3 regions of the Streptomyces arenae genome follow, and region 2 is predicted to be linked to each of the others. Evidence: predicted binding sites of a transcription regulator. Region 2 holds the regulator's gene; each other region holds the start of a gene.
The links. The regulator HspR, encoded in region 2, represses chaperone genes until heat shock. The targets are predictions, from matches to a motif close to TTGAGNNNNNNNNNCTCAA.
Positions count from the first base shown of each region.

Region 1 (10,426 bases), on a different contig from region 2:
GACCTCCCCGCAGGAGGTCATGACCCGGCTGCTGCGCGGGGTCTACGACGAGGTGACGGACAGCCAGCGACGCGTGGGCTCGGCGGTGGCGGCGTTCGACTGGTACGCCGGGCTGGGGCGGCAGCTGCCGGACCTGACGGCCGCCGCCGACGGTACGGCGGCCATCCGCGTCCTTGACGGGCTGTCACGGATCCAGGCGGCCATGGACGAGGCGACGGAGGCCTGCACGGCCGAGGTGCTCACCGTGCAGCCCGGCGGCATCCGCCGCGAGTCGGAGCTGACCGAGGGCCTGCACCGGGCCCTCGCCCTGCGCGGCCGCGGCGTGCGGATGCGCGACCTCTACACCCACGTCGCCCGGCACGGCCAGGGACTGCTCAACTACCTTGAGCTGATGGGCGACGCGGTCGAGGCCCGTACCCTCGACGAGGTCATCGACCGGCTGATCCTCTTCGACCGCACGGTCGCCTTCATCCCCGCGAACGCGGACCGCACGATGGCCCTGGAGCTGCGCCACCCCGCCCTGGTCGAGTACTTCGTCACGGTCTTCGAACGGCTGTGGCGGCTGGCCATCCCGCTCACCGCCCCGCTGCCCGACACCGGCATCGAGGGCATCTCGCACCGCGAGCAGTCCATCGCGGCGCTGCTCGCCGAGGGCCACCAGGACGCGGTCATCGCGGAACGCCTCGGCATCAGCGTCCGTACCTGCCGTGCCCACATCGCCCGGCTCTCGGAGACGCTGGGCGCGGCCAGCCGTACCCAACTGGGCGTGCGGATAGCGCAGGTGGGCCTGGACCGGCCGCCGGGCGGGGCGAGCGGGACCAGCGCGCAGGGTGCGGCGCCGGCCGTGGTCAGTCTTCCCGATCAAGGATCCCCGAGCGTCCGATGAGATAGCCGAGCTGGGCGCGGCTGTCGCTGCCGAGGGTCACGCCGAGCCGGGCGATGTGGTCCCGGGCGGTCCGTACGTTCATGCCGAGCCGTTCGGCGATGACGGCGTCGGTGTGACCCTCCACGAGCAGGGCGGCGATCGCCCGCTGGCGCGGCGTGACGCCGCCCACGGTGGGCCGGTGCTCGACGTCCGGGTAGATCGGGGTGGCCAGCCGCCACAGCCGGTCGAAGGTGGTGACGAAGTACGTGATCAGCGCCGGATGCCGGACCTCGAGGGCGAGGGAGCCGTCCGCGTCGGCCGGGACGAAGGCCACGGTCCGGTCGATGACGATCAGCCGGTCGGGCAGCTCGTCCAGGGCACGGGCCTCGAAGTCGCCCCGGAGCTCCTCGAAGACGCCGTACACCTCCGGCACATGGCGCAGGGTGTGCTGGTAGAGGGCGCGGACCCGGGCCCCCCGGTCCAGGATCGCCTGGTCCCGGTCCCGGGCGGCAGCGGCGGCGGCCCGGCCGCGGGCGCCGGTGAGACCGGAGTGCGACTGGATGCAGAGCACCTCCCGGCCGGCCTCGGCCATGGCGTCGGTGATGGCCCGGTTGATGGGGCGGGTCCCGCTGTGCAGCCGCAGCGTCGGGGTGCCGCCGTCCGGCGGGGACGGCGCGTGGACCCGCATCAGCGGTTCGAACAGCTCCACCAGCCGTTCCTCGCGCCGGCGTTCGTCGGCGACGCGGGCGGCGGCCGAGCGCAGCAGCCGGTGCAGGGCCGTGGCGGGCGGCTCGGGCTCCAGCCGGTCCAGGTCGTCCAGCGCCGGGTGGAGGAGGCCGAAGTCGGTCAGGCAGGGCGCGTCGGCGGCGTCCCGGACGCTGATGTGCCCGGCGCGCAGCGCGCGTTCGTACAGTTTCGCGCCGGCCGGGCACAGCTCCTCGACCCCGTGCTCGCAGCGGGTCAACGAGCCGCCTCCGCGCGCTCCGGGAGCGCCGGCCTCCCGTGCTCGGTGCCCGGGGCGGACGTCACGTGCCGCCGCCGTCCTCGGGGATCTTCCGGTCCAGGATCCCGGACTGGGCGATCAGGTAACCGAGCTGGGCGCGGCTGCCGCTGCCGAGCACCTGGGCCAGTTTGGCGATGTGGGCCCGGCAGGTGCGGACGTTCATGCCCAGCCGGCGGGCGATGGCCTCGTCGACGTGCCCCTCGACCAGGAGCTTCGCGATCGAGTGCTGGATGTCGGTGATGCCGTCGGGAGCCGTCTCGTAGGGGGCGCCGGCGCTCAGCGGCACGGCCCGGGTCCACATGAACTCGAAGACCTTGACCAGGTAGCGGACCAGGCCCGGGTGGCGCAGTTCCAGAGCGACCTGCTGGTCCTCGCGGATGGGGATGAAGGCGACCGTCTCGTCACAGATGATCAGGCGCTCCACCAGCTCGTCTATGGAGCGGTACTCCACCTTGCCGTCGGCGAGCTGGGCTCCGTAGGCCAGCTTCTCCTGGCTGTAGCGGGCGGTGTGCTGGTACAGCGTCCGGATCCGTACGCCCCGTTCTATGAGGGGCCGGTCGCGTTCCAGGCCGCGCAGCATGCTGGCCTCGGAGATCCGGTCGCTCGGCTGGACCGTGAGCATCTCCGTGTGGCACTGGGCGGTCGCCAGGTTGAGCGCGGTGTTGATGCGCTCGCCGCCTTCCAGGACCGTGATCGAGCCGCCGCCCGCCGTCGACTGGCCGCCGATGGACAGAAAGGGCTCGAAGGTCCCCGCGATGTCGGTGGCCAGCCGCCGGCGTTCGGTGATCTCGCGTTCGAGGGGGTTGAGACGCTGGGCCAGCGCGATGGCAGCCGGCACCGGCCGCAGCCAGTTCGGGTCGTCGGGATCGGGGTGCAGCAGGGCGGAGTCCATCAGGCAGGGCGCGGGTTCCGCGTCCGCGCGCGCGATGCGTCCCGCGCGCAGAGCGGCCGCATACAGCCGACTACCCTCCGTGCACAGCTCGTTCACGGCATGGGGATGTGTCGCATTTGAGTGACTTGTTACCAAAACTCCACCCCCCAGGGTCCTGAACATGCAGGAACATGATGCACCGATTGTGTGGCCACGACGTGCCCGAATGAGCCATCGTCGTACCTGACGGGGGAAAAGGGGACCTTCAAGTGAGGACGAAGCCGAAGATGCGTAACAAACTGCTTCGCTCGGTACTTGTCGCCGCCTTGTCCGCCGTCGCAGCCCTCGGGGTGCTCAGTGGCTTTTCGGCCGCCGGGAAGAGTGAGGTTCGTGCGAACAGCAGCTGGCCATCGGTTGCCGTGAACTCCGAGACTGCCGGCGCTACTGATTCCGTGACCGATGGAGCCGGGAGCTGAAGTGACCACCCCACCCGACGACCGATCCTTCCGCCGTGAGATGGCCACCGCGTACCGATCCGGCTGGCATTTCATCGACCTGGTCACCGCCATCCCCCACAGTGGTGACTCGCTGATGGTGACCGTCTTCGGAGAACCGGTGGTCGTCACGAGGGACGAGGACGAGGACGTACGGGCGTACCGATGCCTGCGCAAGCCGCGGGGCGCGCCACAGCCTGTGCGCTGTGCCGTCCGGTACGGCATGATTTTTGTGAATCTGGACCAACGGGACCATCGGCTGGCTGAGCCGGAGGTACCGGACGTGAGGACCATCTCGGCCACCCCCCGCAGTGCCTGACGCGATTCCCCCGTCGTAACAAAGATCGCTCAGGTGCTTCCCCCCGCAGCGGCGTCACCGTGACCTGAACACGGTGACGCCGCTGCAGTTTTGTGGGGACATTTCCTGGTATCGGCCGCTTCCGGCCATCATTCACGGTGGCCGAAACCCGCCGGTGGAACGGGTCGGCCGCCCCGGCCCCGCCGCGCCGACCTCCCCGGACACGCCACGCCGGCCTCCCCGTGCCCCCTCCCTGTACCCCTCCCGCACCTCCTGCGGAACAGTTGCCGGAAGACCTCCCGGTCTCACCTTGAGTGGAATAGACTCAAGTTTGTGTACGTTGGCTGAGTCAGTACCGGGACCAGCATGGGGACGTAGGAGGAGAACGCGAACGTGGACGCCGAGCTGACCAACAGGAGCCGGGACGCCATCAACGCGGCCAGCAGCCGGGCCGTGACCGAGGGGCACGCGGACCTCACCCCTGCCCACCTGCTGCTGGCTCTGCTGGCGGGGCAGGACAACGAGAACATCACCGACCTGCTCGCGGCCGTCGACGCCGACCAGGCCGCCGTACGCCAGGGCGCCGAGCGCGCGCTGGCCGCGCTGCCCAGCGTGACCGGGTCCACGGTCGCGCCGCCGCAGCCCAACCGCGACCTGCTCGCGGTCATCGCCGACGCCGGGGAACGCGCCAAGGACCTCGGCGACGACTACCTCTCCACCGAGCACCTGCTCATCGGTATCGCCGCGAAGGGCGGCGCGGCCGGCGAGGTGCTCGACCGGCAGGGCGCCACCGCGAAGAAGCTGGCCGAGGCCTTCCAGAAGGCGCGCGGCGGCCGCCGGGTGACCACCGCCGACCCCGAGGGCCAGTACAAGGCGCTGGAGAAGTTCGGCACCGACTTCACGGCCGCCGCCCGGGACGGCAAGCTCGACCCGGTCATCGGCCGGGACACCGAGATCCGCCGGGTCGTCCAGGTGCTGTCCCGCCGTACCAAGAACAACCCGGTGCTCATCGGCGAGCCCGGCGTCGGCAAGACGGCCGTGGTCGAGGGGCTCGCGCAGCGGATCGTCAAGGGGGACGTGCCCGAGTCGCTGAAGGACAAGCGGCTGGTGGCGCTGGACCTGGGCGCGATGGTCGCGGGCGCCAAGTACCGGGGCGAGTTCGAGGAGCGGCTGAAGACCGTCCTGGCCGAGATCAAGGACTCCGACGGGCAGATCATCACCTTCATCGACGAGCTGCACACGGTCGTCGGGGCCGGCGCGGGCGGCGACTCCGCCATGGACGCCGGCAACATGCTCAAGCCGATGCTGGCCCGCGGCGAACTGCGCATGGTCGGCGCCACCACCCTCGACGAGTACCGCGAACGCATCGAGAAGGACCCGGCGTTGGAGCGCCGTTTCCAGCAGGTGCTGGTCGCCGAGCCGACCGTCGAGGACACCATCGCCATCCTCCGTGGCCTCAAGGGCCGTTACGAGGCCCACCACAAGGTGCAGATCGCGGACTCGGCGCTGGTCGCCGCCGCGACCCTGTCCGACCGGTACATCACCTCCCGCTTCCTCCCCGACAAGGCCATCGACCTGGTGGACGAGGCCGCCTCCCGGCTCCGCATGGAGATCGACTCGTCCCCGGTCGAGATCGACGAACTGCAGCGCTCCGTCGACCGGTTGAAGATGGAGGAGCTGGCGCTGGAGAAGGAGACCGACCCGGCCTCCGTGGAGCGCCTGGAGAAGCTGCGCCGTGACCTCGCCGACAAGGAGGAGGACCTGCGCGGCCTCAACGTCCGCTGGGAGCGCGAGAAGCAGTCCCTGAACCGGGTCGGTGAGCTGAAGGAGAAGCTCGACGCCCTGCGCGGCACCGCCGAACGCGCCCAGCGCGACGGCGACTTCGACACCGCCTCCAAGCTGCTGTACGGCGAGATCCCGCAGCTGGAGAAGGAGTTGGAGGCCGCGTCCGAGGCCGAGGAGGAGACGGCCAAGGACACCATGGTCAAGGACGAGGTCGCCTCCGACGACATCGCCGACGTGGTCGCCGCCTGGACCGGCATCCCGGCCGGCCGGCTGCTGGAGGGCGAGACCCAGAAGCTGCTCCGCATGGAGGACGAGCTGGGCCGCCGTCTGATCGGCCAGACCGAGGCCGTACGGGCGGTGTCCGACGCCGTACGCCGGTCCCGCGCCGGCATCGCCGACCCGGACCGCCCCACCGGCTCCTTCCTCTTCCTCGGCCCGACCGGCGTCGGCAAGACCGAACTCGCCAAGGCGCTCGCCGACTTCCTCTTCGACGACGAGCGGGCGATGGTCCGCATCGACATGTCCGAGTACGGCGAGAAGCACAGCGTGGCCCGGCTGGTGGGCGCCCCGCCCGGCTACGTCGGCTACGAGGAGGGCGGCCAGCTGACGGAGGCGGTCCGCCGCCGCCCGTACACCGTGGTCCTCCTGGACGAGGTGGAGAAGGCCCACCCCGAGGTCTTCGACATCCTCCTCCAGGTCCTCGACGACGGCCGGCTCACCGACGGCCAGGGCCGCACGGTGGACTTCCGCAACACCATCCTGGTGCTGACGTCGAACCTGGGCAGCCAGTACCTGGTGGACCCGTCGCTCGGCGCCGAGGAGAAGAAGCAGCAGGTCCTGGAGACGGTCCGGCGTTCCTTCAAGCCGGAGTTCCTGAACCGCCTCGACGACCTGGTGGTCTTCTCGGCCCTGGAGAAGGACGAGCTGGCCCGGATCGCCCGGCTCCAGATCGACCGGCTCGCCAGGCGGCTCGCCGACCGCCGGCTCGCCCTGGACGTCACCCCGGAGGCGCTGGCCTGGCTCGCCGAGGAGGGCAACGACCCGGCGTACGGCGCCCGCCCGCTGCGCCGGCTGGTCCAGACCGCCATCGGCGACCGGCTGGCCAAGGAGATCCTGTCGGGCGAGGTCAAGGACGGCGACACGATCCGTGTCGACGCCTTCGGAGAGGGGCTGATCGTGGGTCCGGCGACCCCCGACGAGGCCGCCGGGAGCAGCGGTACGGAGACCGGAAAGACGCTCTGAGCTGAATTCCGCCAACGGGAGGTGAACCCGCCGGGGCGGGGGTTGCCACCCCCCTCCCCGGATGGGAGAGGATGGCAGGATCCGTATGAAGGGAAAAACACGGTGACCATCGACCCGTCCTCGATTCCGAACTTCGGGGGCCAGCCCGAGCCGCAGCCCCAAGGACCGGCGGGCCCCGTCGTCCCGGATCAGGATCTCGTGAAGCAGCTCCTCGACCAGATGGAGCTCAAGTACGTCGTCGACGACGAGGGTGACCTCGCGGCGCCGTGGGAGCAGTTCCGTACGTACTTCATGTTCCGCGGTGAGGACGAGCAGGCGGTCTTCTCGGTGCGCACGTTCTACGACCGTCCGCACAAGATCGACGAGAAGCCGCAGCTGCTCGAGTCCATCGACGACTGGAACCGGCGGACCCTGTGGCCCAAGGTCTACACCCACACCCACGACGACGGCACGGTCCGTCTCATCGGTGAGGCGCAGATGCTGATCGGCACCGGCGTCGACATCAACCACTTCGTCTCGTCCACGGTCAGCTGGGTGCGCGCCGCGATCGAGTTCGACAAGTGGCTCGTCGAGCAGCTCGGCCTGGAGGAGGCCGTCAACGAGGCGGACAAGCCCGAAGACGGCGACGAATAAGCAGCCGGGCAGGCAGCGGGCAAGCAGCAGACCTACAGCGGTGTGCGCGCGTACACGACGAGGTACGTGCCGTAGCCGAACGAGAGCCCGGCCAGGGCCGTGACCATCACCGTCGCGTGCCAGGGCCGGGCTCTCGCCGTGCGCACCAGCGCCCGGGCCGGCGGCAGCAGCAGCGGGAAGGCCGGGAGCAGGAAGCGCGGCTTCGACTCGAAGAAGCCCGAGCCGCCGAGCGTGATCAGCAGCAGCACGGCGCTGTAGACGAGCAGCGGGAGCGGGGCCCGGTCCAGGGCCAGCAGGGCGTACAGGACCACCGCGGCCGCCACGATCAGCAGGGCCACCGGGAAGACGAGGCGGTGGGCGCCCAGCAGCAGCTCACGGACGAAGCGCAGCGAGCCCCGGCCCAGGTCGAAGCGCGAGCCCCACAGGCGCTGCACGTCGAAGTAGCCGCCCAGCAGGTCGCCGGTGCGGCCGCCGACCCACAGGACGTACGCCGTCCAGCCGAGCGGGGCGAGCGCCGCGCCCGTCCACAGTCTGTGGGTAACCCGGCCGCGGTGGCGGCGCAGCTCGCAGGCGGCGGCGACGAGCACGGCCGCGGCGACCGCGAAGCCGTTCGGCCGGGACAGGCCCGCCAGCGCCGCCAGGGACCCCGCCCACAGCCAGTTCCCGGCCAGCACCGCGTACAGCGACCAGGCGGCGAACGCGGTCAGCACCGGTTCCGTGTACGCCATGGACAGCACCACGGAGTGCGGGAGCAGGGCCCACAGCAGCACCAGCGCGGTGCCCACCGCACGGCCGTGCAGCCGGGCCCCCACCGCGTAGACACCGGCCGCGGCGACGGCCGCCGCGGTCCAGGCCACGAGCAGCCCGGCGCCCGCCCCGCTGAGCGGCGTCACGGCCGTCAGAGTGCGGATCAGGGCCGGGTAGAGCGGGAAGAACGCCAGGTCGCTGTGGACGATGCCGGGCCCGAAGTGCAGGGTGCGGCCGTAGCCGTGCGCCGCGATGCCCAGGTACCACGCCGAGTCCCAGGACCGGCCGAGCAGCGTCAGCGGATGCCCGCCGCCCGCCCACGCGAGCAGCGCGAACACGGCCATGCCGGTGAGCCGGACCGCCGCGAACAGCCCCACGGCGACCCCGCCGGCCGTGACGAGGGACAGCCGGGTGCCGGGCCGCTGGGCGACGGGCGGGGCGAGGGCGGTGCTGGCGTGGCTCACACTGGCACAGTGCCGTCGGACGCCGAGGCGAGCGAGAAATAGGCGCCCGATGGGGGACTGCTACCGTCCGGCCGCGTGAACGACAGCGTGAACGACAGCGTGAACGATGGCTTGGGTGACGGCTTGGGTGACGGCGTGAACGGCCGCGTGGGCGAAGGCTCGGGTGACGGCGTGGGCAATGGCCCGGGTGACGGCGTGTACGTGGGTAACGCGGGTGTGGACGCGGCCCTGGACCGGGGGTGGCTGCTCGGGCACTTCAAGGGCCCCGGCAATCCGCGGCACAGCGAGGCCGTGGAGATCAAATGGGGTGTCCACCCGCGCGGCGACGAGCGGGCGCGGTGGGTGGAGGGCGAGGAGCGCACCGCCCTCCTCGTCCTCGTCAGCGGCCGCTTCCGCGTCCAACTCCCTGGCCGCAGCGTCCTGCTGGCGGAGCAGGGCGACTACGTCGTCTGGGGCCGCGGGGTCGGCCACTCGTGGGTCGCCGAGGAGGAGTCGGTGGTCCTGACCGTGCGCTGGCCGTCCGTACCCGGCTACGCCGTGCCGGATGGCTCCGCCTAGCCGGACCGGCCGCCGGCTACGACAGCTTCCGCAGCCGCTCCGCCGCCTCCTTCAGGACCTCCGCGCGCTTGCAGAACGCGAACCGCACGAACGGCGCGCCCGCCTCCCGGTGGTCGTAGAAGACCGCGTTGGGGATGGCGACGACCCCCGCCCGCTCCGGCAGCGAACGGCAGAACGCGAAGCCGTCGCTCTCGCCGAGCGGGCGGATGTCGGTGGTGATGAAGTACGTGCCGGCGGTGTCGTAGACCTCGAAACCCGCCTCCTTCAGACCCGCCGCGAGGATGTCGCGCTTGGCCCGCATGTCCTCGCGGAAGGACTCGAAGTACGCGTCCGGAAGGGCGAGGGCCTCGGCGACCGCGTACTGGAAGGGGCCCGAGGAGACGTACGTCAGGAACTGCTTCGCCGAGCGCACCGCCGCGACCAGCGCCGGGGCCGCCGTCACCCAGCCGACCTTCCACCCGGTGAACGAGAAGGTCTTCCCGGCCGACCCGATGGTGACGGTGCGCCCGCGCATCCCGGGCAGGGTGGCGAGGGGCACGTGCTCGGCGTCGTCGTAGACCAGGTGCTCGTACACCTCGTCCGTCACCACCAGCAGGTCCCGCTCCACCGCCAGCTCGGCGATCGCGGTCAGCTCGGCGCGGGTGAGGACCGTGCCGGTCGGGTTGTGCGGGGTGTTGACCAGCAGCAGACGGGTGCGCGGGGTGACCGCGGCGCGCAGCTCGTCGAGGTCGAGGCGGAACGCGCCGCCGTCCGGACGCAGCGTGACCGGCACCCGGGTGCCGCCGGCCATCGCGATGCAGGCCGCGTAGGAGTCGTAGTAGGGCTCCAGGGCGACGACCTCGTCACCGGGCTCCACGAGGGCCAGCAGGGCCGCCGCGATGGCCTCCGTGGCGCCCGCCGTGACCAGCACCTCGGCGTCCGGGTCGTACGACAGCCCGTACCGGCGCTCCTGGTGCGCGGCGATCGCGGTGCGCAGCTCGGGGACGCCCGGACCCGGCGGGTACTGGTTGCCGCGCCCCTCGCGCAGCGCGCGCACGGCGGCCTCCCTGATCTCCTCGGGGCCGTCGGTGTCCGGGAAGCCCTGCCCCAGGTTGATGGAGCCGGTGCGCAGCGCCAGGGCGGACATCTCGGCGAAGATCGTGGTCCCGAACTCGGCGAGCCGGCGATTGAGGAAAGGGCGTTCGCTGGAGGTCATGCCGGTCATCCTGCGCCCAAGCTCTGGACTTCCTCAACTCTGCTTTGGCTGGTGAGACGGCCGGGCATCCCAGGGTCACGCCGCGCTCCCGCGGCGGCCGGGGCGCCCACGGGGGGTCGTCCCAGGGGGAAGGAAAGCAGGTGACGCCATGAGCGCCGTGTTCGTCGTGGTGGTGGCCGCGATCGTCTGTCTGGCGATCGTCCGGGGGGTGGCCCGCAGGGGCGGGTCGGGCAAGGGGTCGGCGTCCGGCGGGGGCGGGTCCTCCTCGTAC
Region 1 is NZ_JAKQYH010000014.1:587-11,012, forward strand. It holds gene MB828_RS07575 (helix-turn-helix transcriptional regulator) at 1-886, shown strand, start outside; gene MB828_RS07580 (helix-turn-helix transcriptional regulator) at 849-1,829, opposite strand; gene MB828_RS07585 (helix-turn-helix transcriptional regulator) at 1,891-2,922, opposite strand; gene MB828_RS07590 ((2Fe-2S)-binding protein) at 3,256-3,552, shown strand; gene clpB (ATP-dependent chaperone ClpB) at 3,925-6,558, shown strand; gene MB828_RS07600 (YbjN domain-containing protein) at 6,661-7,191, shown strand; gene MB828_RS07605 (hypothetical protein) at 7,224-8,402, opposite strand; gene MB828_RS07610 (signal peptidase I) at 8,598-8,960, shown strand; gene MB828_RS07615 (pyridoxal phosphate-dependent aminotransferase) at 8,977-10,164, opposite strand; gene MB828_RS07620 (hypothetical protein) at 10,304-10,426, shown strand, end outside.
Region 1: clpB (ATP-dependent chaperone ClpB) is a predicted target of HspR. The motif match lies at 3,842-3,860, and genes of this name have one in related genera.

Region 2 (10,426 bases):
CGGTGCCAGCCGGCACACCACGGTGCTCCGCGACGCCGGACTGACCACCAGCCGGCAGGTCGGTCCGACGGTCCTGCACACGCTGACCCCGCTCGGGGCCGCGCTGCTCGGGCAGGCGCTGGGCGGGGGGCCCGGGAACGACGACGCCCCCCAGGCCCGGCGAGGGCGTGGGGGGCGTCGAACGGCGCGGCCGTGACCGGCGCCGCCATTCTCGTTACTTCACCGGCTCGGGCTCCGGGGCGTTCTCCTGCTCCGCCTCGCCGGCCGGGTCCACCGGGGTGCGGACCGAGTCGAGGAGCAGCTGGGCCACGTCCACGACCTGGATGGACTCCTTGGCCTTGCCATCGTTCTTCTTGCCGTTGACCGAGTCGGTGAGCATGACCAGGCAGAACGGGCAGGCGGTGGAGACGATGTCGGGGTTCACCGACAGGGCTTCGTCGACGCGCTCGTTGTTGATGCGCTTGCCGATCCGCTCCTCCATCCACATCCGGGCGCCGCCGGCGCCGCAGCAGAAGCCGCGCTCCTTGTGGCGGTGCATCTCCTCGTTGCGCAGGCCCGGGACCTTGCCGATGATCTCGCGCGGGGGCGTGTAGATCTTGTTGTGGCGGCCCAGGTAGCAGGGGTCGTGGTAGGTGATGATGCCCTCGACCGGGGTGACCGGGACCAGCTTGCCCTCGTCCACCAGGTGCTGGAGCAGCTGGGTGTGGTGGATGACCTCGTAGTCGCCGCCGAGCTGCGGGTACTCGTTGCCGAGCGTGTTGAGGCAGTGCGGGCAGGTGGCGACGATCTTCTTCGCCGACTTCGGCTTGCGGGACTCCGCCGTGACCTTGCCGTCGTCGTCCAGCTCCTCGCCGAACGCCGTGTTCAGGGCCATGACGTTCTCCATGCCGAGCTCCTGGAACAGGGGCTCGTTGCCCAGGCGGCGGGCGGAGTCACCGGTGCACTTCTCGTCGCCGCCCATGATCGCGAACTTGACGCCCGCGATGTGCAGCAGCTCGGCGAAGGCCTTGGTGGTCTTCTTGGCGCGGTCCTCGAGGGAGCCCGCGCAGCCGACCCAGTACAGGTACTCGACCTCGGTGAGGTCCTCGATGTCCTTGCCGACGACCGGGACCTCGAAGTCGACCTCCTTGAGCCACTCCAGGCGCTGCTTCTTCGCCAGGCCCCAGGGGTTGCCCTTCTTCTCCAGGTTCTTGAGCATCGTGCCCGCCTCGGACGGGAACGCGGACTCGATCATGACCTGGTAGCGGCGCATGTCGACGATGTGGTCGACGTGCTCGATGTCGACGGGGCACTGCTCGACGCAGGCGCCGCAGGTGGTGCAGGACCACAGCACGTCCGGGTCGATGACGCCGTTCTCCTCGGCGGTGCCGATGAGGGGGCGCTCGGCCTCGGCGAGGGCGGCGGCGGGGACGCCCGCCAGCTGCTCCTCGGAGCCCTTCTCCTCGCCCTCGGCGGTCTTGCCGCCGCCGGCCAGCAGGTACGGCGCCTTGGCGTGCGCGTTGTCCCGCAGGGACATGATCAGCAGCTTGGGGGAGAGCGGCTTGCCGGTGTTCCAGGCCGGGCACTGCGACTGGCAGCGGCCGCACTCGGTGCAGGTGGAGAAGTCCAGCAGGCCCTTCCAGGAGAACTGCTCGACCTGGGAGACGCCGAAGACGTCGTCGTCACCGGGGTCGGTGAAGTCGATCGGCTTGCCGCCGGAGGTCATCGGGAGCAGGGCGCCCAGCGAGGTCTCACCCGTGGCGTTGCGCTTGAACCAGATGTTCGGGAAGGCCAGGAAGCGGTGCCAGGCGACACCCATGTCGGTCTTCAGGGCGACCACGATCATCCAGATGAACGAGGTCGCGATCTTCAGGCCGGCGAAGAAGTAGGTGAGGTTCTGGAGCGTGGAGACGTCCATGCCCCGGAACCAGGAGACGACCGGGTACGAGATGAAGAACGACGCCTCGTAGGAGTCCACGTGGTGCTGGGCGCCCTCCAGGGCGTGCAGCGTGAAGATGCAGACGCCGACGATCAGGATGACCGTCTCGACGAAGTACGCCTGGCCGAAGTTGGAGCCGGCGAAGCGGGACTTGCGGCCCGGCCGGTTCGGCTTGCTCAGCTGGCGGATGGCGATCAGCACGAGGATGCCGAGGACCGTCATGGTGCCGATGAACTCGACGAAGACGTTGTACGGCGCCCAGTCGCCGATGACCGGCAGGATCCAGTCGGCCTGGAACAGCTGGCCGACGGCGTTGACGATGGTCAGCAGGAGGGAGAAGAAGCCGACCGCGACGAACCAGTGCGCCACGCCGACGATGCCCCACCGGTTCATCCGGGTGTGGCCGAGGAACTCCCTGACCACGGTGACGGTCCGTTGGACGGGCTCGTCGGTACGGGTGCCGGCGGGCACGTTCTGACCGAGCCGCAGGAAGTTGTAGATCTGCAGGACGGCGCGGGCGAACAACGCCACGCCGACCACGATCAGAACCAGCGACACGATGATCGCGGCGAGTTGCATGGGGGCTCCTCGGGCCTGCGAGGGGTCTCTTCGGGTCTCTTCGCGAGTGTTCCCGAAATTACTAAGCGGTAACTTATGCAGTCCGTCTGAGACTACCCGCATCTTTACTCGCACTGTAGCCAGGTGCGGAGTGATCTGGATCGCTGAGGTCTGCCTGTGCTCCGGTCCCGCAACCCGATCGTGTTATTCGTACAGAATGGTTACATTCAGGTCTAATTTGGACCTGTGCTCTACGGGATCGCCGCCGCCACCACCGCCCTCCTGCTCGCCGCCGTCCTCGCCGCCCTGATCCGGCCCCCCGCGCTGCGGCTCGGCCTGGTCGACCGCAGGCGGGCGCGGCCCGTGCCGGCCCTGGGCGGCCTCGCCGTCGTCGGCGCCACCTGTGTGGTCGCGGGCGCCGGCGACTGGAGCGGGGTCGCCCCCCTCGGCACCGGGGTGGGGGAGCTGCTGATCGCCGGGGCGGCCGTGTCCCTGCTCGGGGTGGTCGCCGACGTGTGGCGGCTGAAGACCAGGTTCCTGCTGTTCGGTACGGCCGTGGCGGCGGCCTGTGTGGTGCCGTACGGGGAGTTCGGGATCGCCGGCGGGGTGCTGGGCGTCGGGTGGATCGCGTTCGTCGCCGTCGCCTTCAAGGGGCTCGACCACGCGGACGGGCTGGCCGGGACGGTCGGGGTGGTGACGGCGTTCGGGGCCGGCGCCTGTGCTGCCGCCGAGGTGATGGACGGGCTCGCCGTGCTGCTGAGCGTGCTGGCCGCCGCGCTCACCGGGTTCCTGATGCACAACTGGCATCCCGCGCGGATCGCCCTCGGGGCCACCGGCTCGCTGTTCGCCGGGTTCGTGCTGGCCGCGGCCGCGCTGCTGACCCGGGCCGGGCACGATCCCGTCGCCAGCGCGGGGGTGCTGTTCGCGCTCACCGCCGTCGCGGGCGCCGACGTCCTCGTGGTGATCCTGTCGCGGCTGCTGGCCGGGCGGCCGGTGCTGCGGCGCGGGCCCGACCATCTCGCGCACCGGCTGCGGCGGCTGGGGCTCACCCCGCAGGGCTCGACGGTCGTCCTGGGTGCCGGATCCTTCGCCGGGGTACTCGTCGCGGTGCTCGTGCACGGTGGCTGGGTCGGACGGACGGGCGCCACATGCGTCGCCTGCGTCACCGTCAGCATCGTGCTGCTACTCCTTCGGGTGCCGGTGTATGAGCCTCGACGTACTGAATCCACGCAGGTCAGCGGCCACTTGCGTGTAAGGAACGGATAAGACTTGAGTCTCTATGACTCAGGTCTGTTGACCCGTGGCTCCGGTTGATGCACACTTGAGTCCGTTCCACTCAAGTCAGCTGGAGGAAATCACCATGGCACGTGCGGTCGGCATCGACCTGGGCACGACTAACTCCGTCGTCAGCGTTCTTGAAGGCGGCGAGCCCACCGTCATCACCAACGCCGAGGGTGCCCGGACCACGCCGTCCGTCGTCGCCTTCGCGAAGAACGGCGAAGTCCTCGTCGGCGAGGTCGCCAAGCGTCAGGCGGTCACCAACGTGGACCGGACCATCCGGTCCGTGAAGCGTCACATGGGCACCGACTGGAAGATCCAGCTGGACGGGAAGGACTTCAACCCCCAGCAGATCTCCGCGTTCATCCTGCAGAAGCTCAAGCGGGACGCCGAGGCCTACCTGGGCGAGAAGGTGACCGACGCGGTCATCACCGTCCCGGCCTACTTCAACGACTCCGAGCGCCAGGCGACGAAGGAGGCCGGTGAGATCGCGGGCCTGAACGTCCTGCGCATCGTCAACGAGCCCACCGCGGCCGCGCTCGCGTACGGCCTCGACAAGGACGACCAGACGATCCTCGTCTTCGACCTCGGTGGCGGCACCTTCGACGTGTCCCTCCTGGAGATCGGTGACGGCGTCGTCGAGGTGAAGGCCACCAACGGCGACAACCACCTCGGTGGTGACGACTGGGACCAGCGCGTCGTCGACTACCTGGTCAAGCAGTTCGCGGCCGGTCACGGCGTGGACCTCGGCAAGGACAAGATGGCCCTCCAGCGCCTCCGCGAGGCCGCCGAGAAGGCCAAGATCGAGCTGTCCTCCTCCACGGAGACCTCGATCAACCTGCCCTACATCACCGCCTCCGCCGAGGGCCCCCTGCACCTTGACGAGAAGCTCACCCGCGCCCAGTTCCAGCAGCTGACCGCGGACCTGCTGGAGCGCTGCAAGACCCCGTTCCACAACGTCATCAAGGACGCCGGCATCCAGCTCGGCGAGATCGACCACGTCGTCCTCGTCGGCGGCTCCACCCGGATGCCCGCCGTCGCCGAGCTCGTCAAGGAGCTGACCGGCGGCAAGGACGCCAACAAGGGCGTCAACCCGGACGAGGTCGTCGCCATCGGCGCCGCGCTCCAGGCCGGTGTCCTCAAGGGTGAGGTCAAGGACGTCCTGCTCCTCGACGTGACCCCGCTGTCCCTCGGCATCGAGACCAAGGGCGGCATCATGACCAAGCTCATCGAGCGGAACACGACGATCCCGACCAAGCGGTCCGAGATCTTCACCACCGCCGAGGACAACCAGCCCTCCGTCCAGATCCAGGTCTACCAGGGCGAGCGCGAGATCGCGGCGTACAACAAGAAGCTCGGCATGTTCGAGCTGACCGGTCTGCCGCCGGCCCCGCGCGGTGTCCCGCAGATCGAGGTCGCCTTCGACATCGACGCCAACGGCATCATGCACGTGACCGCGAAGGACCTGGGCACGGGCAAGGAGCAGAAGATGACCGTCACCGGCGGCTCCTCGCTGCCGAAGGACGAGGTCGACCGGATGCGCCAGGAGGCCGAGCAGTACGCGGAGGAGGACCACCGCCGCCGCGAGGCCGCCGAGACCCGCAACCAGGGCGAGCAGCTCGTCTACCAGACCGAGAAGTTCCTCAAGGACAACGAGGACAAGGTCCCGGGCGAGATCAAGACCGAGGTCGAGGAGTCCATCGCCGAGCTGAAGGAGAAGCTCAAGGGCGAGGACACCGCCGAGATCCGCACCGCCACCGAGAAGGTCGCGGCCGTCTCCCAGAAGCTGGGCCAGGCCATGTACGCCGACGCCCAGGCCGCGGGTGCCGCCGCCGGTGGTGCCCCCGCCGGTGACGCCGCCGACGACGTGGTGGACGCCGAGATCGTCGACGACGAGCGCAAGGACGGTGCCGCGTGACGGAGGAGACCCCGGGCTTCGAGGAGAAGCCCGACGTCCCCTCCGGCGCCACCCCCGACGACGCCGAGCCGAAGGCCGCTCCCGCACAGGGGGCGGCCCCGGCCGGGGACTCAAGCGCACAACTGGCCGGTCTGACGGCCCAGCTGGACCAGGTACGCACCGCGCTCGGCGAGCGCACCGCGGACCTCCAGCGCCTCCAGGCCGAGTACCAGAACTACCGCCGCCGAGTGGAGCGCGACCGGATCACGGTCCGGGAGATCGCCATCGCGAACCTCCTGACCGAACTCCTGCCCGTGCTCGACGACATCGGCCGCGCCCGGGAACACGGCGAACTGGTCGGCGGCTTCAAGTCGGTGGCCGAGTCGCTGGAGACGGTCGCGGCGAAGATGGGCCTGCAGCAGTTCGGCAAGGAGGGCGAGCCCTTCGACCCGACGATCCACGAGGCGCTGATGCACAGCTACGCGCCGGACGTCACCGAGACGACGTGCGTGGCCATCCTGCAGCCCGGGTATCGCATCGGCGAGCGCACCATCCGCCCCGCGCGGGTGGCGGTCGCCGAACCGCAGCCGGGGGCGACACCGGCGAAGGCCGAGGGGTCCGAAGAGGCTCCCGCGGCCGGGGACGAGAAGGACAACGGCCCTGAGGAGGGCTGACGAAATAAGGACCGAGCGGAAGGAGGGGCGTCGGGGATGAGCACCAAGGACTTCATCGAGAAGGACTACTACAAGGTCCTCGGCGTCCCCAAGGACGCCACCGAGGCCGAGATCAAGAAGGCGTACCGGAAGCTCGCCCGCGAGTTCCACCCGGACGCCAACAAGGGCAACGTCAAGGCCGAGGAGCGCTTCAAGGAGATCTCCGAGGCGAACGACATACTCGGCGACCCCAAGAAGCGCAAGGAGTACGACGAGGCGCGCGCCCTCTTCGGCAACGGCGGCTTCCGCCCCGGGCCGGGCGCGGGCGGCGGCAACTTCAACTTCGACCTGGGCGACCTCTTCGGAGGCGGCGCCCAGGCCGGGGGCGGCGGCTTCGGCGGCGGCGGCTTCAGTGACGTCCTGGGGGGCCTGTTCAACCGGGGCGGGGGCGCGGGCCAGCGCACCCAGCCCAGGCGCGGCCAGGACATCGAGTCCGAGGTCACGCTCAGCTTCACGGAGGCCATCGAGGGCGCCACGGTCCCGCTGCGGATGTCCTCGCAGGCCCCCTGCAAGGCCTGTTCGGGCACCGGCGACGCGAACGGCACCCCGCGTGTGTGCCCGACCTGCGTCGGCACCGGCCAGGTGGCGCGGGGATCCGGCGGCGGCTTCTCGCTGACCGACCCCTGCCCGGACTGCAAGGGCCGCGGCCTGATCGCGGAGAACCCCTGCCCCGACTGCAAGGGCAGCGGGCGCGCCAAGTCGTCCCGGACCATGCAGGTCCGCATCCCCGCCGGGGTGACCGACGGCCAGCGCATCCGGCTGCGGGGCAAGGGCGCACCGGGTGAACGCGGCGGCCCCGCGGGCGACCTGTACGTCATGGTGCACGTCGACACCCACCCGGTGTTCGGCCGCAAGGAGGACAACCTCACGGTGACCGTCCCGGTGACCTTCACCGAGGCGGCGCTCGGCGGCGAGGTCAGGGTCCCGACCCTGGGCGGACCGCCGGTCACCCTGAAGCTGCCCCCGGGCACGCCCAACGGCCGCACCATGCGCGCCCGCGGCAAGGGCGCGGTCCGCAAGGACGGCACCCGCGGCGACCTCCTGGTCACCGTCGAGGTGAGTGTCCCGAAGGACCTGTCGGGGAATGCTCGTGACGCACTGGAGGCGTATCGCGAGGCGACCGCGGGCGAGGACCCGCGGGCCGAGCTGTTCGAGGCCGCGAAGGGAGCATGACAGAGATGGACGGCCGTCGGCGCAACCCTTATGAACTGACCGAGGAAACCCCGGTCTACGTCATCTCGGTGGCTGCCCAGCTCTCCGGACTGCACCCGCAGACGCTGCGCCAGTACGACCGCCTCGGCCTGGTCTCCCCGGACCGCACGGCCGGGCGGGGCCGGCGCTACTCGGCCCGCGACATCGAACTGCTCCGCCAGGTGCAGGCGTTGTCCCAGGACGAGGGCATCAACCTGGCCGGCATCAAGCGCATCATCGAACTGGAGAACCAGGTCGTCGCGCTCCAGCAGCGCGTCGCCGAGCTCCAGGCGGCGGTCGACGGCGCGGCGGCCGCGATGCAGCAGCGGGAAGCCGCGGTGCACGCCTCGTACCGCCGCGACCTGGTGCCGTACCAGGAAGTGCAGCAGACCAGCGCGCTGGTGGTGTGGCGGCCCAAGAAGGCCAAGGACTGACCTGCGCGCGTACGAGCGGGGCCCGGAGGATCCTCCGGGCCCCTTCGTGTGTCACCGGCCGGCGAGCCGGTGTGTCACCGGCCCACGAAGAAGTCCAGCGACGAACTCTGTTCGCCCTGCCGCCCGTAGGCGTCCACGGCGTACACGGTCACCGTGCACGGTCCGTTGTACGGAGGCGTCCAGGAGAGGTTCCCGGTGGTGGACAGCAGGGTGCCGCTGACCCCGCAGGCACCGGCGACCTCCCAGGAGTACCCCTGGAGTCCGCGGTCCTCGTCGCCCGCGCCGGGCGCGGCCGTCACCCTGACCGGGGAGCGCGCCGGGATCCCCTCGCTGACCAGGGTGAGCTTCGGGGCGGCCGGGCCGGTCGCGGTGGCCGGGGAGAGCCGGTCGACGGTCGACTCCGCCGAGGGCGCCGACTCGGCGCCGTCCCCGTCCACGGCGGCGACGTAGTAGTACGCCTTGTGCCGCGGGGCCGAGGTGTCCTCGTAGGACGCGCCGGAGCTGCTCCCCAGCAGGGTCCAGGCGCCGTTGAAGACGGTCCGGCGGTACACGTGGTAACCGCTGACGGCCGGGTCCCCGGACGGGGTCCAGCTCAGGCCGGTGGCGGCGTCCGCGGGGGTGGCCGTGAGGCCGGCCGGGGCGGCCACGGCGGACGCCGCCGGGCGGGTGGCCGTCACGTGCGCCGAGACCGCGGAGACGTTCCCGGTGGTGTCGACGGCCTGGACGGTGTACGTGTAGGGCGTACCGGCGTCCGCGGTGGCGTCGGTGAAGCCCGGCAGGCCCAGGAACTCGGGCCCGTCCGGGTCGGGCTCGCCGCCCCGCGAGGCCCACAGCTCGTAGTGGTCGAGGTCCTGTGCCGAAGAGGCCTGCCAGGTCACGACGTTGCCCGCGGTGCTCGCGCGGACGGTCACCCCGGTGACCCGCTCCGGAGCGGTGCGGTCGGCCGTGGTGACCTTCTGGTCGGCCGTGCCCGCCGACACGTTGCCCGCCCTGTCGTAGGCGCGCACCTCGTAGTAGTAGACCTTCCCGTCCACGGGCAGCGAGCTGTCGGTGTACGACGTGGCGCCGGTGGCCGCCAGCGGTGTGCCGCCGAACGAGGTGCCCTGCGGGCGGCGGTAGACGCGGTAGCCGGAGAGGTCCATCTCCTTGTTCTTCGACCAGGTGAGCCGGGCCCTGCCGGTGGCGGCGTCGTACGACACCGTGGCGCCCGCCGGGGTGAGGGGCCTGACCTTGTCGACGCTCGCCGAAGTACGGGGCGTGTAGGCGAACTTGACCTTCGCGGCGCCGGTCCAGTTGACGTAGTCGACGCGAATCGTGTGCTTGCCGGACGGGACGGTCACGTTGACGGTCCTGCTCACCGTCCTGCTGGTGTTCTTCCACAGGTCGACACGGCGGGTGCCGTCGACGTAGACCCGGATGCCGTCGAGGCCGGAGGCGGCGAGCGCGAAGGGGCCGCCGGAGCCGAAGTCACGGGTGACGGTCCAGCGGACGCCGAAATTGTCCTTCGGGAGGCCGGAGGCGGGGGCCCCGCTCCAGCTCTGGTCGATCGCGCTGTCGCAGTCGGTCTTCTTCGGGGTGCCCTTGAACGTGGTGTTCGCGAACAACTGGCGTTTGTAGACAGGAGAGGTGCAGGCCGTGGCCGCGGATGCGGTGACGGCCGCGCCGCCGAGCAGGGTGCCGGCGGTGGCGAGCACCGCGGCGGCGGCCACGGTGCGGCTGGCTGGGTTCATTCGATCCTCTGGTCGTACTCCGTACACCGGTGTCAGCCGGTGCAGATGTCGACTCACGAGGAATGGACTTGGTTGTACTGATCTTTGCCTTCCCATGAACTCCCTGTGGGTGGAGGGTCCGTAAAGGGTGCTTGGAGACGGTTCCGCGATGTCTTCACAGGGTCGGCGGAGCGTGGTGTTGCGCACTCGTTAAGTAGTTCCGCTTGACGCCGGGTGTGGCGTACGCGTTGGCTTTTCAGACATCTGGGTCCTCTAGCGGCCCCATGTCCGGAACGCACCTGAAGTGAGCACCCGTATGCGTCGTATAGCCATGTTCGTGGCCGCGTCCACGATGACCCTTTCGCTCGCCGGCTGCGGCGTGTTCAACGCGACGGGATCGTCGACCTCCGCGACACCGACCAAGGGCAACGACGTCACGGTGGGCGTGCTGATGCCGGACAAGATCAACACCCGGTACTCGAACTTCGACTACCCGATCATGAAGTCGAAGATCGAGGAGCTCACGAACAAGCAGGGCAAGGTCGACTACGAGAACGCCGCCTCGTCCGCCGACACGCAGAAGAAGCAGATGCAGAAGATGATCGACGACAAGGTCGACGTGATCATCCTGGACTCGGTCGACGCGCACGCCATCGCGGGGACGGTGAAGAACGCCAAGGATGCGGGCATCCCCGTCATCGCCTACGACCGCCTCGCCGAGGGCCCCA
Region 2 is NZ_JAKQYH010000068.1:139,355-149,780, forward strand. It holds gene MB828_RS31570 (ArsR/SmtB family transcription factor) at 1-196, shown strand, start outside; gene MB828_RS31575 (heterodisulfide reductase-related iron-sulfur binding cluster) at 215-2,497, opposite strand; gene MB828_RS31580 (MraY family glycosyltransferase) at 2,723-3,742, shown strand; gene dnaK (molecular chaperone DnaK) at 3,837-5,672, shown strand; gene grpE (nucleotide exchange factor GrpE) at 5,669-6,325, shown strand; gene dnaJ (molecular chaperone DnaJ) at 6,362-7,537, shown strand; gene MB828_RS31600 (heat shock protein transcriptional repressor HspR) at 7,543-7,989, shown strand; gene MB828_RS31605 (fibronectin type III domain-containing protein) at 8,064-9,719, opposite strand; gene MB828_RS31610 (sugar ABC transporter substrate-binding protein) at 10,015-10,426, shown strand, end outside.

Region 3 (10,426 bases), on a different contig from region 2:
CCACCGTGATCCGCCCCCAGTGGGCGTCCTGTGCGGCATGCGCGAGCGAGAAGCCGACGCCGAGCCCGCCGATCAGCACGGCCGGCGCCGGCCGCCCGTCCAGGGCCGCCCGCGCGGCGTCCACCAGCAGCCGTTCCGAGCGGCCGTCGGAGGTGTCCATCAGGAAGCAGCCGTTGGCGATGATCTGCAGCAACTCGCCGTGCCTGCGCAGCACCACCTCCCCGTACGGACCGTCGCGCCGGTCCAGGACCACGGGGCGGCCGTCGTACGCGGAGGCTGCGGCAGTCATGCCGTCATCCTGCCCCAACAAGGCTTTGCGGCCACGCGAATTACGGGTGGCGGACAGTCGCACTCGGGTCACTCGTTCGAGGGGCCGCGCGGCGCTTCGCGTCCGCGGGCGGCGGGCGGTGACTCGTATGGTTCCTCCGGGCACCTCATGGTTCTTCAGAAAATCCTGAGAATCGCTCGGCGCGTGGCCTCGGTCATAGACAGCGGCTCGTGGGACGGCGAAGGGTGGAGTGAAACGGAAGGAGCGCCTCACCGTGGAACGGACCGCGAGGGCCGCGACGACGCCCCCGCCCGAGCCCGCCGCTGCTTCCGCCGGGCCGCTGCCGGCCGCCGAGGTCGCTCTGCTGCTGGACGGTGTGCCGCGGCAGCGTGGGCCGGTCGCGGTGGCGCTGCCGCCGGTTCCGCGGGCCGTCCCGCTGCCGCGCCCCTGGCGGCTGCTGCCCACCCCCACCGGCACCCCCGTCACCTTCGCCTACACCGCCGTCCTGGCCCTCACCTCGCTCTTCGCGAGCCATGCCGGTCCCGGTCTGCTGCACACCGTCTACCAGGACTCCAGCACCGACGTGGCGCATCTGGTGCGCACCCCGGTCTTCGTCCTGCTGGCCAGCGCGCTGTGGATCGCGGGCGGCCTGCTGTCGCCGTACGCCTTCGCCTTCGTGCTCGTGCTGACCGCGCTGGAACGGCGCATAGGGGGCGCCCGCGCGATCCTCGTCTTCCTGGCCGGCCATGTGCTCGCCACCCTCGCGACCGAGGTACCGGTGGGCCTCGCGGTACTGGTCGGCCACCTCCCCGGCACCTCCCTGCACCGCCTCGACTACGGCATCAGCTTCGGCGTCGCCGCCAGCATCGGCGCGCTCTGCGGACTGCTCACCCCCTGGCTGCGCTGGCCGCTGCTCGCCCTGGTCGGCTACGCCCTGCTCGCCGACCTCGTCGCCTTCCAGGACCCGATGACCAACTGGGGCCATCTGATCGCGCTCGGCATCGGGACGGCGCTGTGGCCGGTGGTACGGCGCTGGTACCGGGAGCAGGGCCCCGCCGGTGCCGGCACCGGCGCCGTCCCCGCGGGAGACCCGGGCGCGGCGGGCCGCCCCTAGGCTCCTGGCCCGCTCAGGTGTCCCCAGGGCCTGTTCCCGCTCCGCCGTCGCGCCGTGCAGGCGGTCGGTGAGGGGTGCGGCGTCGTCGTGGCTGGGCGCGCAGTTCCCCGCGCCCCTGACGGGGCGTTTCAGGTGGCCGGGGTCCAGACGTACGGGGTCGTGGTCGTCACGGCCTTGAAGCCCAGGCGTTCGAGGATCGGGGTGCTGTCGGGGGACGCCTCCACCAGGAGGTGGGCCGCGCCCCCGGCCGTCGCCCGGGCCGCGCGGAGGGCGACCAGGGCACGGTAGACGCCCTTGCCGCGCCACTCGGCCAGCGTGGAGCCGCCCAGCAGCATGGCGAAGTCGGTGTCCGGCCGGATCTCCACCCAGGCCGCCGAGACGACCTCGCCGCCCGCCTCGGCGACGTAGATCTCCAGGACGTCCGGTTCCGCCGTCAGCAGGCCCCGCAGATGTTCCGCGAGCCACGTCATGTCCTCGCCCCACACCGCCGTCTCCATCCCGGCGATGCGGTCCAGGTCCGCGTCGTCGGTGACCCGGCGGAGCGTCACCCCGGTGGGCAGTACGGGGGACGCCGTGGCCAGGTCGCCGGCCGGCGCGATCAGGACCGTCTCCTCGGGCTCGGGTTCGAAGCCCGCCGCGCGGAGCCGGTCGGTGAGGTCGGCCGGGGTGTCGTGCGCGCACACCTTCCACTCCACCGCCTCGCCGCGCGCCGCGAAGAAGTCCCGTTGCCGGGCGATCTGCGCGTCCAGTTCGCGGCCGCGCAGGCCGCCCCAGTCGTGCCGGCCGCCCACGAAGCCGCGGTGCTCGCCCACCACCCGCAGCAGGGGGCCGTCGTGTTCGTACGTGACCCCCGGAGCCGGGGTCGAGGGCTCCAGCGAGCGCATCTGGGCGTCGTAGGCGGCGAGCAGGGCCGCCGTGGTGTCGGTGTCTGTCACCGGGGGACCGTACGGGGAATGCACCCCAGCCGATCAACTGTTTTTCCCGTGTGCGCTCCCTGCTGAAACCCGTGTGCACTCCCTGTTGAGACCCGGGCGTTCTCCCCGCTGAGAGCACGTCCGGCCTGGTCACCGCTCGATCGCTCAGAGCGAACATATGCATGGGAACATTTCTGGGCGGCCAGGCATTGAGTCGGCATAGCTCAAGTTCACTGCCGAAGGGGAGATCATGGCTTCGACGTCCGCATCACTCACCCTCCCTGTGCTGCCGCTCGACGGCGAAGTCGTGCTGCCCGGGATGGTGGTCCCGCTGGACCTCAAGGATCCCGACGTCCGCGCCGCCGTGGAGGCGGCCCAGGCCGCCGCCCGTGACGAGCCGGGCAAGCCCAGGGTGCTGCTGGTGCCGAGGATCGACGGCGCCTACCCGAGCACCGGTGTGCTCGGCACCGTGGAGCAGGTCGGCCGGCTCGCCGACGGTGACCCGGGCGCGCTGATCCGCGGCCGTCACCGGGTGCGCATCGGCGCCGGTACCACCGGCCCGGGTGCCGCCCTGTGGGTGGAGGGCACCCGCATCGACGAGAACGTCCCGGAGCCGGTGCCCGGTCATGTCACCGAACTGGTCAAGGAGTACAAGGCCCTCGCCACCGCCTGGCTGCGCAAGCGCGGCGCCTGGCAGGTCGTGGACCGGGTGCAGGCCATCGACGACGTCTCCGCGCTCGCCGACAACTCCGGTTACTCGCCCTTCCTGACCACCGAACAGAAGATCGAGCTGCTGGAGACCGTGGACGCGGTCGCCCGCCTCAAGCTGGCCACCCAGCAGCTGCGCGACCACCTCGCCGAGCAGGACGTGGCCGAGACCATCGCCAAGGACGTCCAGGAGGGCGTCGACAAGCAGCAGCGCGAGTTCCTGCTCCGCCGTCAGCTGGAGGCCGTCCGCAAGGAACTGCGCGAGCTGAACGGCGAGAAGGACAAGGACGGCGACGAGTCCGACGACTACCGGGCCCGGGTGGAGGCCGCCGACCTGCCGGAGAAGGTCCGCGAGGCCGCTCTCAAGGAGGTCGACAAGCTGGAGCGGTCCAGCGACCAGTCCCCGGAGGGCTCGTGGATCCGCACCTGGCTGGACACCGTCCTGGAACTGCCGTGGAACGAGCGGACCGAGGACCGGTACGACATCCAGGGCGCCAAGGCGGTCCTGGACGCCGAGCACGCCGGCCTGGAGGACGTGAAGGAACGGATCACCGAGTACCTGGCGGTGCGCAAGCGCCGTAACGACCGGGGACTGGGTGTCATCGGCGGGCGCCGCGGCGGTGCCGTGCTGGCCCTCGTCGGCCCGCCCGGCGTCGGCAAGACCTCGCTCGGTGAGTCGGTCGCCCACGCGATGGGCCGCAAGTTCGTCCGGGTCGCCCTCGGCGGCGTCCGCGACGAGGCCGAGATCCGCGGCCACCGCCGTACCTACGTCGGCGCGCTGCCCGGCCGGATCGTCCGCGCGATCAAGGAAGCCGGTTCGATGAACCCGGTCGTCCTGCTCGACGAGATCGACAAGGTGGGCTCCGACTTCCGCGGCGACCCGGCCGCGGCCCTGCTCGAAGTCCTCGACCCGGCGCAGAACCACACCTTCCGCGACCACTACCTGGAGGTCGAACTCGACCTGTCGGACGTGGTCTTCCTCGCCACCGCCAACGTCCTGGAGGCCATCCCGGAGGCCCTGCTCGACCGTATGGAGCTGGTCCGCCTGGACGGCTACACCGAGGACGAGAAGGTCGTCATCGCCCGTGACCACCTGCTCCCGCGCCAGCTGGAGCGGGCCGGCATCGACCAGGGCGAGGTCGTCCTCGACGAGAGCGCGCTGCGCAAGCTCGCCGGCGAGTACACCCGCGAGGCGGGCGTGCGCACCCTGGAGCGGTCGATCGCGCGGCTGCTGCGCAAGGTCGCGGCCCAGCACGAACTGGGCGAGCGGGAGCTGCCGTTCACGATCACGGACGCGGACCTGCGCGCCCTGATCGGCCGGCCGCACCACGTGCCCGAGTCCGCCCAGGACCCGGCCGAGCGCCGTACCGCGGTCCCCGGTGTGGCCACCGGTCTCGCGGTCACCGGAGCGGGCGGTGACGTCCTCTTCGTGGAGGCGTCGCTGGCCGACCCGGAGACGGGCGCGGCGGGCCTGACCCTGACCGGTCAGCTGGGTGACGTGATGAAGGAGTCGGCGCAGATCGCCCTGTCCTTCCTGCGCTCGCACGGAGCCGAACTGGAACTGCCGGTCGGCGACCTGAAGGACCGGGGTGTGCACATCCACTTCCCGGCGGGCGCGGTCCCCAAGGACGGCCCGAGCGCGGGCGTCACGATGACCACGGCGCTGGCGTCGCTGCTCTCCGGGCGGCTGGTCCGCACGGACGTGGCGATGACCGGTGAGGTCTCGCTGACCGGCCGCGTGCTGCCCATCGGCGGTGTGAAGCAGAAGCTGCTCGCCGCCCACCGCGCGGGGGTGACGACCGTCGTCATCCCGAAGCGCAACGAGGCCGACCTGGACGACGTCCCGGCCGAGGTGCTGGACAAGCTCGACGTCCACGCCGTGACCGACGTCCGGCAGGTCCTGGAACTGGCGCTCGCGCCCGCCACGAACGGCGCGGCGCCGGAGGTTCCGGCAGCGGCGTGACGGACGCTGCCGGACGCAGAGGGCCCGGGTCCCCGCGAGGGTTCCCGGGCCTTCGCCCTGACCGGCGGGGCGCTCAGCCGTTGGCGAGCGCCACCACCCGGTCCAGGGCCCCGTTGAACTTGTCGTGGTCCCCGACCGACGGACCGGTCGACGTGTACTGCCACATCGTGTACGTCGACCAGCCGGCCGGCAGCGTGCCCACCTCCGAGGCGTACCGGGCGATCCAGAGCGGGTTGGCGGACGCGAACCCGGCGTAGTTGCCGGTGCAGTCGGACCACCAGCTCGTCGCCGTGTAGATGACGGCGTCCCGGCCCGTCCGCGCCTTGTACCGGTTCAGGAAGTCGGTGATCCAGCCGACCATCCCGCTCGCGGACTTGCCGTAGCACGCGTCGCCGTACGGGTTCCACTCGATGTCGAGGACGCCCGGCAGGGTCCGGCCGTCCTTCGACCAGCCGCCGCCGTGGTCGACGAAGTAGTCGGCCTGGGCCGCGCCGCCCGTGGTGTCGGGGGTCGCGAAGTGGTACGCGCCGCGGACCATGCCGACGTCGTAGGAACCGTTGTACTGCTGGGCGAAGGACGGGTTCGTGTAGTACGTGCCTTCCGTCGCCTTGGCGTACGCCCATCGGACCCCGCTGCCCAGCAGGGTCGACCAGGCGACATCGCCCTGGTAGCTGGCGACGTCCACCCCCTCCGTCTGGGTGGCGAGGCCGGTCCTGGGGGTGCCGTTCTGGCCGTCGTGGGCCAGCACGCCCGTGCCCATGTACGCCGAGCCGCGGGCGGGGACGGCGGGGTCGGCGTGCACGGGAGCGGGGGAGAGCGCCGCGCACAGCAGCGCGGCGAGCGTGGTGAGCAGGGCGGGGACGGGTCTGAGCACAGGCATGACGTGCCTCCGTGGGGTGAGGGGATCTCAGGTATGCCAGAGCCGACCGGTGCGACCGGCGCGACACGAGGGCGCGGGGCACGAGGTCACACGGCTCGACCACTGGTGTGCGCATGCCATCGGTGGTCCGCGTGGGGAACGTACGCACGTGGCGGCCGCCGGTGAAGGGGATCCGGAGGCTGCCGTTGGTCTACGCCTGCGAAATACTTGGCGAGCTGCGGCGACGACGGGGTTTGACGGAAACTTTCAGGACTGCGAAACCGATCAGGGGTGCTGACGTGCACGAGGACGAGAAGGGCGAGGGCCGGCGACCCGCCGCCGAGCTGCCGCCGACCGGCGCGGACCAGGAGTTCCTGGCGCTGGAGCGCGAGTTGACGGTGCTGCTGCGGCGCGCCCGGGCCAGCCAGGGCGAGATGGCCCGGGAGGTCCACCCCGACCTGGAGTCCGCCGCCTACGGGCTGCTGGTCCGGCTCGACGAGTGCGGCGGCCGGCGCGCCACCGAGCTCGCCGCCTACATCGGCGTCGGCAAGGCCACCATGTCCCGCCAGCTGCGCGCCCTGGAGGAGCTCGGCCTGATCGCCCGCGAGCCCGACCCGGCCGACGGACGGGCCTGGCTGGTCGCCCTCACCGACGAGGGGCGGCGCCGGGTCGGCACGGTCCGCGAGGCCCGCCGCGGCCGCTACGTCCGCCAGCTCGCCCACTGGCCGCGCCCCGAGGTCGCCGAACTGGCCCGGCTGCTCCACCAGTTGAACGACGTCATGGAGAAGTAGCCCGCGGCCGTCGCCGGGCGCGCCTCACAGCTCGACGTACACCACCGTCGCGTCGTCGTGCGTCTTGCTCCGCCCCAGGAACATCCGCTCCTCGCGGTCGGCCGCCTCCAGCCCGCGCACCTGGTCCACCAGCGCCCGCGCCCCCTCCTTGCGGACGACGTCGAGGAGGGCCGTCCAGTCACCCTCGCGGAACTTCTCCGTCCAGCGGGTCGCGCCGTCCGTGAGCGCGGCGAGGGCGGCCACCCCGGAGCGGGGGACGGTCCCGGTCACCGCGCGGGCCGCCACCGAGGGGTCGGCGGCGGCCGTGAAGAAGCCGCCTTCCTTGTTGCGGACCGTGGCGTCGGCGACCGCGTCCGAGGCCAGGGCGGAACGGGGGAGCCGGTCCAGCCGGTCGTCCAGGACCGGCGTGAGGGCGCCGCCGGGGGAGCGCAGGAGCAGCACGGAGTCGGACAGGACCAGGTACTCGACGGCGTCCTCGGACCAGCGCGCCAGGACCACGGTCGCCTGCGGCGTACGCGGGTGAGAAAGGTCACAGGAGTCGGCATGTGCGGCGGCTGTGCGACGGATCGCTTGCTCCAGGACCTCCCGCAGCGTCAGATCTCCTCGCGAAACGGTCAGTTCGGTCAGCGCACCGCCCAGCCGCGCGGTGAACCAGGGGACCGAATGCAGACACCCGGTGCCGTCCCTCGGCGGGGTGACGCCGTCCAGGACGATCACGCAACCCCCCTGTCCGGAGGCGGGAAGGCAGACACCGGCGAAGTCCTCGTTGGGGCGGTCCTGGGCGCCGGGTTCCGAAATGACCTCAGTACGCATTCGGCCAGTCTGCACGACCCCTTCACACGCTTCACCAAAGGCTGGCAACAACCCGGGAAACGGTACGGTCCCGCAGGTCAGCCGCCTGTTTTGGGCTGGAATGGAGTACTCCGGGAAGGCGTGTCGGCGAATCCTGCCAAAGCCTGCCGTCCGCGTCCAACCGGCCAGCCGGAAAAGGCCCCCGCACGGTCCGCCGGAACTTGCCCGCCAACTCCCCTCCGATGTTCACTCCTTCGGGTGGCGGGTCAGGTGATGCGAGACCACCGCCCACCGGCGCTGGGAGGGTCGGGAACCGACATACGGTGCACGCATCGGGTGTACGCACCACGTGGCACCGAATGCCGGAGAACATGACGGGGTGCCACCCAACCCCTTGGGTACACGAGTTCAGGAATGCGAGCACCGGTGCAGAAGACGCGGCCTCGGCGCACAGGCAAGAAGACGGTCCCCGAGACGGGCACCGTCGCCCCCGTCGGCTCCGGCCGCGCCAAGCACGTCAGGACCCGGCTGATCGTGGCCGTGGCCGTGGTGGCCGCCGCGATCGCCGGAGCGGGCGGTCCCGCCCTGCTGACCGCCTCCGGGCAGCTCAGCGACTCCCAGGACCTGGTGACCCTCGCCGGACGCACCCAGGACGCGCTGGCGCTCGCCAACTCCCTCGCCGACGAGCGGGACGAGGCCACCTCCTACATCGCCGCGGGCCGCCCCAAGTCCAAGGCGCCCTCGGAGGACCGCGGCGCCCGGGTCGACCGCCAGGTCGAGGACCTGCGCGCGGACACCGACGCCCCCGGCTGGCTGCGCGCCGACCTCGACGGCATCGCGGCCGTCCGCCGCGCCGCCCTCACCGGCAAGAGCACCGCCCTCCAGGCGCACGACGCGTACTCGCGGACGATCACCGAACTGCACCGGCTCGCCGAGGAACTCGCCGAGCAGACGCCCCCCAGGGCCGGCTCCGGCGCCTACGCGCTCGCGGAACTGGACTCGGCCGTCCAGCAGTCCGCCGCCGCCCGCGGCCTGCTGCTGGCCGCCCTGAACATCCCGAGCAGCACCCAGACCACGATCAGCCCGATCACCGGGCTGCCGGTCACCAGCACCACCACCTCCCAGGCGGACAGGAAGCAGCGCGACGCCCTCGCGGCCGCCGCCCAGCAGGCCCGGCTGCGCGCGGACGCGGCCCTCGCCGACTTCCACGACACCGCCCCCAAGGCGGCGGTCGAGTCGTACGACTCCACGGTCACCGGCAACGACGTCAACTCCGCCGACAAGTACCTGGCCGCCCTCACCGACCAGCCGGCCCTCTCCGACGACGACCTCGGCACCAGTACCAAGAAGCTGGACGCGGCGCTGTCCGCCCGGGTCGAGCTGATGCGCGGCGTGGAGTCCGCCCTCTACGACCACCGCACCAAGGACCTCGCCCGGCTCCGCGACGACGACGTCACCGCGCTGGAGATCCGGATCGCGGTGGTCGGCGCCCTGATGCTGGTGGCCGTCGGTGTCGCCACGGCCATGGCCCGCAGCCTCACCCGCCCGCTGTCCGTGCTCCGCCGCGGCTCGGCCCGGCTCGCCGAGGCCGAGGACCCGCGCACCCAGGAACCGGTCAAGTTCACCGGCCGCAACGACGAGTTCGCGCAGGTCGTCCGCTCCGTCAACGCGCTGCACGCGCACAGCGTCGGGCTCTACGACCGCATCGCCACCCTGGAGACCGACCGCAAGCACCTGGTCGGCCAGCGCCAGAAGATGGCCGACGCCCGCGAGGAACTGCGCGCCGAACTGACCGACGCCGCCGCCCAGCTGGAGCGGCTGCGCACCAGCATCGGCGGCACCTTCGTCAACCTCGCGCTGCGCACCCTGGGCCTGGTCGAACGCCAGCTCGCCGTCATCGAGGGCCTGGAGGAGCGCGAGCACGACCCGGAACGCCTCGCGACCCTCTTCAAGCTCGACCACTTCGCCACGGTGATGCGCCGGCACAGCGAGAACCTCCTGGTCCTCGCGGGCACCGAGCACGTCCAGCAGCACGCGGGCCCGATCCCGCTGGTCGACGTCGTCCGGGCGGCCGTCAGCGAGATCGAGCGCTACGAGCGGGTCCGCATCGCCGCGCTGCCGCCCCACGCGCACGTGGCCGGCTTCGCCGCCGACGACCTCTCCCACCTCCTCGCCGAACTGATGGAGAACGCCACCGCGTCCTCCCCGCCCGACGTCCCCGTGGAGATCTCCGGCTGGCTCCTGGAGAGCGGCGAGGTCATGCTCTCCGTGCAGGACGAGGGCATCGGCATGACCGCCGACCGCATGGTCCGCCTCAACGGCCGGCTCGCCGAGTTCGACCCCGAGTCGCCGTACGACCAGGAGGGCGAGGACGGTCTCGGCCTCGGCCTGTACGTGGTGGCCCGGCTGGCCCACCGGCACGGTGTCCGGGTGCAGCTGCGCGAGCAGAAGCAGGGCGGGGTGGCGGCCGTCGTCGTCCTGCCCCAGGCCCTGCTGGCGGCGCCTCCGGAGGCGGTCGCCGCGCCCTCGGCCGGGGCGGCCGGCGCCCACGCGTTCTCCCTGCCCGGCGCGGACGCGGAGGTCAACTCCAACGTCCTGCACGGCCGCGCCACCTCCGGCGACCCGCTGGTGACGCTGGCGGAGAAGGCCGTACAGGAGGCCGACGGGGAGGCCGCCACGGTACGGCCGCCCGACGGGGAGGCCGCCACGGTACGGCCGCCCGCCGAGCAGGTCCCGGCGGTACGGCAGCCGGCGGAGGACGCCGTGCACGAGCAGGCGGCCGCGTCCGGGCCGCCCGCCCCCGAACCGACGACCCGCCCGAAGGCCCCACCGGAGACCCTCGCCGAGACGACGATGGAACTCCTCCTGCCGGAACTCACCGAGCCGACGGGGGAGCACCCCCGCACGGCCCCACCCGGCGGGCAGCCGGAAGGCGTTCCCGTGGGGGAGCGGCAGCCCTGGACCCCCTCGACCGGGGAGCAGCCCGAGGCGCAGCGGCCGCCGGCCGCCGAGGCGTG
Region 3 is NZ_JAKQYH010000065.1:2,922-13,347, forward strand. It holds gene MB828_RS30250 (spermidine synthase) at 1-289, opposite strand, end outside; gene MB828_RS30255 (rhomboid-like protein) at 543-1,382, shown strand; gene MB828_RS30260 (GNAT family N-acetyltransferase) at 1,511-2,317, opposite strand; gene lon (endopeptidase La) at 2,547-4,967, shown strand; gene MB828_RS30270 (lysozyme) at 5,041-5,847, opposite strand; gene MB828_RS30275 (MarR family winged helix-turn-helix transcriptional regulator) at 6,126-6,617, shown strand; gene MB828_RS30280 (protein phosphatase 2C domain-containing protein) at 6,642-7,430, opposite strand; gene MB828_RS30285 (sensor histidine kinase) at 7,836-10,426, shown strand, end outside.
Region 3: lon (endopeptidase La) is a predicted target of HspR. The motif match lies at 2,506-2,524, and genes of this name have one in related genera.